3 regions of the Bradyrhizobium barranii subsp. barranii genome follow, and region 3 is predicted to be linked to each of the others. Evidence: predicted binding sites of a transcription regulator. Region 3 holds the regulator's gene; each other region holds the start of a gene.

Region 1 (3,311 bases), 1.5 Mb from region 3:
CTTGTCGATCACGACCTTGCCGGCGCGACCGAGCATCTTCACCGTGACGTTCTCGAGCTTCATGCCGAGGTCCTCGGAGATGAGCTGGCCGCCGGTGAGGATCGCGAGGTCCTCGAGCATGGCCTTGCGGCGGTCGCCGAAGCCCGGCGCCTTGACGGCGGCGACCTTCAGGCCGCCACGCAGGCGGTTGACGACCAGGGTGGCCAGCGCCTCGCCCTCGACGTCCTCGGCGATGATGACGAGCGGCTTGCCCGACTGCACCACGGCTTCCAGCACCGGCAGCATGGCCTGAAGGCCGGACAGCTTCTTCTCGTGCAGGAGGATGTAGGCGTCCTCGAGCTCGGCGGTCATCTTCTCGGCGTTGGTGACGAAGTAGGGCGACAGATAGCCGCGGTCGAACTTCATGCCCTCGACGATGTCGACCTCGGTGTCGAGCGACTTGTTCTCCTCGACGGTGATGACGCCCTCGTTGCCGACCTTCTGCATCGCCTGGGCGATCATCTTGCCGATGGCGGCATCGCCGTTGGCCGAGATGGTGCCGACCTGGGCGACCTCGGAGGAGGCGGCGACCGGCTTGGCGCGCTTTTCAATGTCCTTGATCACCGCTGCAACCGCGATGTCGATGCCGCGCTTGAGGTCCATCGGGTTCATGCCGGCGGCAACCGCCTTGGCGCCTTCGCGCACGATGGCCTGGGCCAGCACGGTCGCGGTGGTGGTGCCGTCGCCGGCGAGGTCGTTGGTCTTGGAGGCGACCTCACGCAGCATCTGGGCGCCCATGTTCTCGAACTTGTCCTCGAGCTCGATCTCCTTGGCGACGGTGACGCCGTCCTTGGTGATGCGGGGCGCGCCGAAGCTCTTCTCGATGACGACGTTACGGCCCTTCGGACCGAGCGTCACCTTGACGGCGTTGGCGAGAATGTCGACGCCGCGCAGCATGCGATCGCGCGCGTCTCCGGAAAACTTGACGTCTTTGGCAGCCATTTCTTCAATCCCTCGTGTTTCGTGATGTGTTTGCCGCTTGCGGAATGACCGAATGCCCGGATCGCGCGATCCGGGCATGACATTCAGCGGCTGTTCAGGCTGACGGCCTTAGGCCATGACGCCCATGATGTCCGACTCCTTCATGATCAGGAGCTCTTCGTTGTCGATCTTGACCTCGGTGCCCGACCACTTGCCGAACAGCACGCGGTCGCCGACCTTGAGGTCGATCGGGATCAGCTTGCCGGCCTCGTCGCGGCCGCCGGGGCCGACGGCGACGACCTCGCCCTGGGACGGCTTTTCCTTGGCGGTGTCCGGAATGATGATGCCGCCCTTGGTCTTTTCCTCGGCGTCGATACGTTTGACCACGACACGGTCATGCAGCGGACGAAATTTGGATTTAGCCATGACGTTTCCCTTTGGAGGCTCGCTTCGGAAGGAATGGAAGTGGGTAGGGGTGGCGTCCGTCCACCCTCTTGCCGAGGATCGAACGGCGCGCTTAGCAATCGGGCTTTCCGAGTGCTAATAGTGCGCCCGGAAATATGGCTTGGCCGCGATCCTGTCAAGCAAGGGTGGTTAAGCGATTGGTGAGGCGGATATAGGATCGTGTCTAGAGAAACTTATTGGTCGCGCTGGCGTATAAAGGACGTCATTGCTCCGACAGCGGTTTTGCGCTTGGCTGCAGGAGGGATGCGGTCGGGGTCTCATTTGGGGGACGGTTTGCTCGGGGGAATGTCATGATCAGGTCAGCTCACGCACGCACGGTTGCCAATCTGGCGGCCGCCTCTTGCCTGGCGCTGCTGCTTGGCGCCTGCGGCGGCGGTATGAGCCTGCCGTCGTTCTCGTCGTCTTCGCCGCCGCCCGAGGCCGAGCCCGGCACCGGCCCGGAAATGCCGGCGAGCATCCGCGCCGACGAGATCGTCGGCCGCTGGGGTCTCGCCTCGTTCCAGAACCCGGCCGACCGCGCCCGCACCGAGGCCGCGGCCCGGGCGCAGTGCAAGAATCCCTACGTGATCACCGCCGGTTCCTCCGGCGGCGTGATCATGCATCTCGCCGACCAGGCGACGCCGCAGGAGCTGCGGCTGAAGGGCTCGCCCAGCGGCAAGAACTACATCGGCCCGGCGGGTCCCACCCCCGGCGAGCAGGACCGCGAGATCGTCTCCTTCGACGGCCGCGTCCTGATCACCCGCTTCATCGACAAGGACGCCGCCACCCGTTACGGCAACATGGTCTACGTCCGCTGCGCGCCAAGGGCGTAGTCTCTCCTTCGTCATGCCCCGGCTTGACCGGGGCATCCAGTACGCCGCGGCCTCTCGGCTCAATCACCGCCGCCTCTGGAATAATGGATCGCCAGGTCAAGGCCGGGCGATGACAGTGGAGGGGATGGCCCCACAAACAAAAACGCCGGCTCTCGCCGGCGTTTTGTTTTTCCGTAATGCCGCGCCCGATCAGTCGAACAGCGCGTCGATGTCGTCCTGCGAGGCGTGGCCGACGTCGCCGGCGAGCTTGGGGCCGTTGAGGAGCTTTTCGTCGTCGCTGCGGGTGTCGGCCGGCGCGGGCACATGAGCCTTGATCGCGTCGACGCCGCCCCAGATCTCCATCATCGCATTGATGTGCTGCTCGATGAACTTCATCGTGGTCATGACCTTGCTGATGCGCTGGCCGGTCAGGTCCTGGAAGTTGCAGGCTTCGAAGATCGAGATGACGCGTTCCTGGATGTCGTCGGCGAGCCGCTTCTGCTGGTCGGCCGATTGCGCCTTGGACATCGCGCTGGCCGCCTGGTCGATCGATTCGGCGGCTTCGAGGATCTGCTGGGTCGCCTGCTCGGTGCCGCCGACGACCGCGCCGAGCTCGCCATTGACCTTGGCCATCTCGCCGCCGTCGAAGCTCTTGCCGTGCAGCGTCGCGATCTCGCGCTTGGTGCGATCGATGGCGTCGTGGATGAGGTCGAGCTCGACCTTCAGCTTGTCGCACTGCTCGATCTGTGCCCGGTAGGTATCGAGCATGGTACGAGCTTCAGAGAGCTCGTGGGCGGTGGAGGCGTCGATCGCCGCCATGGCCGCGCTGCCGGACAAGGGCACGGTGCCCTTCGCCATCTGTGCGCGGATCGCACGCAGCTCCGCCATGATCTCGTTATGCATCGGCGCAGCCTCCTCAATCATTTCGGGGCTGGGCATCTCGCCGACAATAGCCTCCTCGACACGAAAACGTTTGCGGTGAATAGCCATCAGGAACTCCCCCCACCTCACTCACGCGTCTTTGTAGGCAGAAGCAATTTAACACGAGGTTCACAGCGGGAACTGTTGCGCGGCCGCACGCGACGGCGCGAAAAG
Region 2 (3,311 bases), 2.3 Mb from region 3:
GCCGCGTGAAAAGTTGTTCCATCCTGGCCCTCTGCCATTTGCAACGCCCGAATACAGCCTCGGAGTATCCCCGGCCGATGGCTGCGGACGCCTGCCTGTTCACCAAGGGCGCCGAGCACTGAGCGGACTCCCGAATAAGTTGGGTTGTCCGCGAAGCGCATCACAAGGCTCTCCAGGTCCGAGGCGGGCTTATGATTCCTGTTAGCCCGGAGTGTCTCCACCCGCTTGAGCAGACCTGAGCCACCAACATTTGTCATAAGTTCTTCGGCAAACTCGACCACCTGAGCAATGCTTTCTTCGATTTCAGATCGAGTGAGCGCGCAAAACTCACCAGATCTCGAAGATCAACGCTCTCCACAGCTGTTGCACCGGGCGTTTGACTGGCAAACTGTCGTTGCCCTTGTGGATTCTTGCTGTCGCCAATTATCAGAATAGTGCCATTCGGATTTGGGGCTCGTGTTGAACAAGCCTCAAGCCGGCATTTATGCTCGTCTTTTCCGCCAGTCTGAATCCAGGAGGCGTTGGCGTGAGCCGACGCGAGATCGATGGATTCGACCGCCAATAGCTTCTTTCTTACCTCCAAAAGCCAGCGACCACACTCCTCCTCTTCAAAATTTTTCCAACGCCACGGAGTGGACAGTTCTCCTACTAATGGGAAATGCTTGCAAACGTGCTCATCCCAATCAGCGAGCTTTTCCTGGAAGTCAAAGATCGCCTGCATAGGATCGCCAAGAACGCACGTCGGGAATGCCGAACATACGCGGCAGAGTACAAAGCCCTCGGGAAAGACCCGAGTATTTCGGCCCGCAAGTCCTCCGTGCTTATGAACATTGCACATAGTTGGACAGCCTTAGCGCACCAACTAGAGAGCCTTGCGGACGTGACGAAAGAAAGAGAGTAAGGCCGCCTCTGGTGCCTAGCTTCGTGACGGGAATGCGCCCAGCTGACCTGCTGCGCCTCTCCGCCGATTATTTACTTGTGACCCAAATGAGACATCCGACCATAGGCGCGAAAAACCGAGATCGTCGACTTAGGAACGAGTCCAAGCCTCTCCTGTTGGTGCAGATCACCGACAGTTGCACCGTGCGCCGCTGGCAGAGAGACGAGTGTGTGCTCCCGCCTTTCAAGGAATGGGAGCGTTTCATGTGCGAAAAATGCGTTCAGCCGAATGAGAAGATAGTGCGCACTGCAAAGCACTCTCGCAGCATATCACCGACCAACTCACCCTGGACGGAATTGCCATCTTGACTGGGCAGTACGAGGCCCTGAAGCGCGAGCTGCATCCCAACCATGAGTAAGGCCGCCACGGACCCGCCGCTTTTTCGGGGAAGGCAGCATCATTGTGCTTGAATACACAGACGAGGTTGCCGCTATGAAGGTAGCCCGAAAGATCGCCTTGGAAACCGGGCGCTCCGTTACGATCCGGACCGAGGATATGCGCGTGATCGGCATGATACCGGCAATCACAACCCTTTGAGTAGGCGAGTAGCCCTCGCTAGCTTCGACTGCTATCTACGACGAGAAGATAGGAGGAGTGCATGAAATTCCGTCCGCTTCACGACCGCGTCGTGGTCAAGCGCATCGACGCAGAAGAGAAGAGCGCCGGTGGCATCATCATTCCCGACGCGGCCAAGGAAAAACCCTCCCAGGGTGAAGTCATCGCCGTTGGCCCCGGCGGCTGTGACGAAAACGGCAAACTGATCCCGATCGACGTCCAGGTCGGTGACCGCGTATTGTTCGGCAAGTGGTCGGGCACCGAGGTCAAGATCGACACCCAGGAGCTGTTGATCATGAAGGAGAGTGACATCATGGGCGTTCTCACCGACGTGTCTTCCAAGAAGAAGGCCGCCTAATCCATCGCTCAAGCGCCTGTCGAGCGCCTGATTAAGGGTGAGACTAAATCAAAAACGCAGGGAGACCCACTATGTCAGCCAAAGAAGTCAAATTCGGAGTCGAGGCCCGCGACCGCATGCTGCGCGGTGTCGACATCCTCCACAATGCGGTAAAAGTGACGCTCGGTCCGAAGGGCCGCAACGTCGTTCTCGACAAGTCGTTCGGCGCTCCCCGTATTACCAAGGACGGCGTCACCGTCGCCAAGGAGATTGAGCTCGAGGACAAGTTCGAGAACATGGGTGCCCAGATGGTGCGCGAAGTCGCCTCCAAGTCCGCAGACGCGGCTGGCGACGGCACCACCACCGCGACCGTGCTCGCCGCTGCGATCGTCCGTGAAGGCGCCAAGTCGGTTGCCGCTGGCATGAACCCGATGGATCTGAAGCGCGGTATCGACATGGCCGTGGAAGCCGTGGTCGCCGACCTTGTCAAAAACTCCAAGAAGGTCACCTCGAACGAGGAAATCGCCCAGGTCGGCACCATCTCGGCCAATGGCGATGCGGAGATCGGCAAGTTCATCGCCGACGCCATGAAGAGGGTCGGCAACGAGGGTGTCATCACCGTTGAGAAGCCAAGTCGCTCGAGACCGAGCTCGACGTCGTCGAGGGCATGCAGTTCGACCGCGGCTACATCTCGCCCGACTTCGTCACCAACGCTGACACGATGCGCGTTGAAATGGATGATGCCTACGTCCTGATTAATGAGAAAAAGCTATCTGAGTTGAATGAACTCCTTCCCTTGTTGGAAGCCGTGGTGCAGAGCGGCAAGCCGCTTGTGATTATCGCCGAAGACGTCGAGGGCGAAGCGCTCGCCACCCTCGTCGTCAACCGTCTGCGCGGCGGCCTGAAGGTCGCGGCCGTCAAGGCTCCGGGCTTCGGCGATCGGCGCAAGGCCATGCTGCAGGACATCGCGATTCTGACGGGTGGCCAGGCGATCTCGGAAGATCTCGGCATCAAGCTCGAGAACGTCACGCTCAACATGCTCGGTCGCGCCAAGAAGGTGATGATCGACAAGGAGAACACCACGATCGTCAGCGGCGCCAGCAAGAACGCCGACATCGATGCGTGGGTGTCCCAGATCAAGGCGCAGATTGAGGAAACCACCTCGGACTACGATCGTGAGAAGCTCCAGGAGCGTCTCGCCAGGCTCGCGGGCGGCGTCGCGGTGATCCGCGTCGGCGGCGCGACTGAGGTCGAGGTGAAGGAGCGCAAGGATCGCGTGGACGATGCGATGCATGCGACCCGCGCCGCGGTTGAAGAAGGCATCCTGCCAGGCGGCGGCGTCGCCCTGCTGCGTGCCTCCGAGCACCTTAAGGGCATTCGCACCAAGAATGACGACCAGAAGACCGGGGTCGAGATCGTGCGCAAGGCGTTGTCCTACCCGGCCCGCCAGATCGCAATCAACGCGGGCGAGGACGGCTC
Region 3 (3,311 bases):
CGCCGCGATCGCCTTGATCGCGGCATTGCTGCGGAAATCGTTGCCGGTCTCGTCGGGCTCGGGCAGGCCGAGCTCACCGGCCGACACCGCCTCGATGCCGCAAGGCGCGAGCAACTCCTTCATCTCGGCGAGCTTGCCGGGATTGTGGGTCGCGATGATGAGCTTTCCGGTGATTCGGCGGTGCATGGGCCTATTGACTACGCGACAGCCAGTTTCTGCAAGTCCACGAGCCGCGCGATACCCTTCTGGGCCAGCGCCATCAGCGCGAGGAATTCGTCCTGTGTGAACGGTTCGCGTTCCGCGGTGCCCTGCACCTCAATGATGCGGCCATCGCCGGTCAGGACGAAATTGGCGTCGGTCTGGGCTTCCGAATCCTCGGCATAGTCGAGGTCGAGCACGGGCGTGCCGTTGTAGATGCCGCAGGAGATCGCGGCGACGTTGTCGCGCAGCACCTTGGCCTTGATCATGTTGCGCGCCTTCATCCAGTTGATGCAATCGGCGAGCGCGACCCAGGCACCGGTGATCGAGGCCGTGCGCGTGCCGCCGTCGGCCTGGAGCACGTCGCAATCGACCGTGATCTGGCGCTCACCGAGCGCTTCGAGATCGACGATGGTGCGAAGCGAGCGGCCGATCAGGCGCTGAATCTCGACGGTGCGGCCGCTTTGCTTGCCCGCGGAGGCCTCGCGGCGGGTGCGTTCGGAGGTCGCGCGCGGCAGCATGCCGTATTCGGCGGTGACCCAGCCGCGGCCCTGGCCCTTCAGCCACGGCGGCAGGCGGTCTTCCAGCGTGGCGGTGACCAGCACATGGGTGTCGCCGAATTTCACCAGGCAGGAGCCTTCCGCATATTTGACCACGCCGCGCTCCAGCGTCACGGGGCGCAATTCGTCGGGCGCACGGCGGCTTGGCCGCATGGGAAATCCTCCAAAACTCTCGGAAAAGGGCTATTCGCGGTGCTTGTAGGTGGGGTGAGGGTGGGCGGCAAGGCTTTTTCACCCCGGGTTTTCCACCCCGCAAACGCCACGCTTGTCAGAACCCTCCGGGATGGACAAATTATAAGCGTCTGAGAGGAGTTACCGTCCGTGGCCCATCACGATCCGATCCATCTGATCGCGCCGCGCGCAGGCCTCGCCCAGCTCAACGAGCGTTCTCGCGACATCTTTCGTCAAATTGTCGAAAGCTATCTCGCGACCGGCGAGCCGGTCGGCTCGCGCAATATTTCGCGGCTGATCGCGATGCCGCTGTCGCCGGCCTCGGTCCGCAACGTCATGGCCGACCTGGAACAGCTCGGCCTGATCTATGCGCCCCACACCTCTGCCGGCCGCTTGCCGACGGAACTGGGCTTACGCTTCTTCGTCGACGCCCTGATGCAGGTCGGCGACCTCAATGACGCCGAGCGGCAGTCGATCCAGAGCCAGTTGACGTCGGTGGGGCACGCCCAATCGGTCGAGGCAGCGCTGTCGGAGGCGCTGACGCGGCTGTCCGGTCTCACCCGCGCCGCAGCGGTCGTGTTGACCCCGAAATCCAATGCGCGGCTGAAACACATCGAATTCGTCCGGCTGGAACCCGAAAAAGCGCTGGTGATCCTGGTCGGCGAGGATGGTCAGGTCGAAAACCGCGTGCTGTCGCTGCCACCGGGAGTTCCCTCCTCGGCGCTCACGGAAGCCGGTAATTTCCTCAATGCGCGGATCCGGGGCCGCACGCTGGCCGAGGCGCGGCTCGAGCTCGAAACCGCGCTCGGCGAAGCCCGTGCCGAGCTCGATCAACTGACGCAGAAGGTGATTTCGGCGGGGATTGCGAGCTGGTCCGGCGGCGAGAACGAGGACCGCCAGCTGATTGTTCGCGGCCACGCCAATCTGCTCGAGGATCTGCACGCGCTGGAGGAGCTCGAGCGCGTTCGCCTGCTGTTCGACGATCTCGAGACCAAGCGCGGCGTGATCGACCTTCTGGGGCGCGCCGAGACCGCCGAGGGCGTGCGGATCTTCATCGGTTCGGAGAACAAACTGTTTTCCTTGTCAGGCTCCTCCACCATCATCTCGCCCTATCGGGATGCCGCCGGCCACATCGTCGGTGTTTTGGGCGTGATCGGGCCGACGCGGCTGAATTATGCCCGCGTAATCCCGACCGTGGACTACGCCGCGCGCATCGTCAGCCGCCTCTTGGGGGGCTGACCGGCGTTTCCTCCGATCACGGGCGCTTGATTTTCGTGAGCTTAGGCACGATATCCGGGCCAACAATCCCTTGAGACGAGTTCGAGAAGAGAGCCGATGACCGATCGAGACCGGCAGCCCGACGACACGACCCCACCGACCGATGAGCCGGTGGTGTCAAAACCCTACATCATGCCCGACGATCCGGAGCCCGGCTCGGTCGAGCTGTTGCAGAAGGAAGCCGCCGAGGCGCGTGACCGCATGCTGCGGACGCTGGCCGAGATGGAAAATCTGCGCAAGCGCACCACCAAGGAGGTCGCCGACGCCCGGCTCTACGGCATCACCGGCTTTGCCCGCGACGTGCTCGACATCGCCGACAATCTCCAGCGTGCGCTCGATGCCGTTCCGGCCGAGGCCCGTGCCACGGCCGATCCCGGCCTGACCTCGCTGATCGAGGGCGTCGAGCTCACCGAGCGCTCGCTGCTCAATGCGCTGGAAAAGCACGGCGTCAAGAAGTTCGATCCGCAGGGCCAGAAGTTCGACCCGAACTTCCAGCAGGCGATGTACGAGGTGCCGGATGCGTCGGTGCCTGCGGGCACCGTCGTGCAGGTCATGCAGGCCGGCTACACCATCGGCGAGCGCGTGCTGCGCCCGGCGCTGGTCGGTGTCGCCAAGGGCGGCACGAAGGCTGCGCCGGCTGCGAACAGCAACGAAGTGAACTGAGCGGCGAACTAAGCCTTGGCGTCATTCCGGGTTCGATGCCTTGCATCGCCCCGGAACGACCGATTGCTATCTTACGCGCTCACCGCGATATCCGCGGACTGGATCCGCTTCACGCCGGCCTTGGCCATGTCGGCCCAGGCTTTTGCGAGCGAACCCTGCGTGTCGATGCCGCGGCAGGCGTCCTCCACCACATAGACCTCGAAGCCCGCCTTGCGCGCATCGAGCGCGGTCCAGGCGACGCAGAAGTCTGTCGCGAGGCCGGCGACGAACACGCGCTTGATCTTGCGGCCCTTCAGGTAACCGGCGAGGCCGGTCGAGGTCTTGCCGTCGGCTTCCAGGAAGGCCGAATAGCTGTCGACGTCCTTGTGAAAACCCTTGCGGATGATGAGCTCGGCATGCGGGATCGCAAGATCCTTCGACAGCGCGGCGCCATCGGTGCCC

What was found. Region 3 encodes HrcA, which represses chaperone genes, less so after heat shock. Its sites were predicted from a motif close to GTTAGCACTCNCNNNNNGNGAGTGCTAAC; they were not measured.
Region 1: a site for HrcA is predicted at 1,477-1,505, ahead of J4G43_RS08190 (co-chaperone GroES). Genes of this name have one in related genera too.
Region 2: a site for HrcA is predicted at 1,485-1,513, ahead of J4G43_RS12110 (co-chaperone GroES). Genes of this name have one in related genera too.

Annotation. Positions count from the first base shown of each region.
Region 1 is NZ_CP086136.1:1,681,872-1,685,182, forward strand. Features, by position in the region: gene groL (chaperonin GroEL) at 1-981, opposite strand, end outside; gene J4G43_RS08190 (co-chaperone GroES) at 1,090-1,386, opposite strand; gene J4G43_RS08195 (hypothetical protein) at 1,716-2,237, shown strand; gene J4G43_RS08200 (protein phosphatase CheZ) at 2,427-3,206, opposite strand.
Region 2 is NZ_CP086136.1:2,489,936-2,493,246, reverse strand. Features, by position in the region: gene J4G43_RS12115 (hypothetical protein) at 254-721, opposite strand; gene J4G43_RS12110 (co-chaperone GroES) at 1,539-1,853, shown strand; partial or broken gene groL (chaperonin GroEL) at 1,925-3,311, shown strand, end outside.
Region 3 is NZ_CP086136.1:224,045-227,355, reverse strand. Features, by position in the region: gene rdgB (RdgB/HAM1 family non-canonical purine NTP pyrophosphatase) at 1-186, opposite strand, end outside; gene rph (ribonuclease PH) at 198-911, opposite strand; gene hrcA (heat-inducible transcriptional repressor HrcA) at 1,080-2,168, shown strand; gene grpE (nucleotide exchange factor GrpE) at 2,265-2,870, shown strand; gene pncA (bifunctional nicotinamidase/pyrazinamidase) at 2,942-3,311, opposite strand, start outside.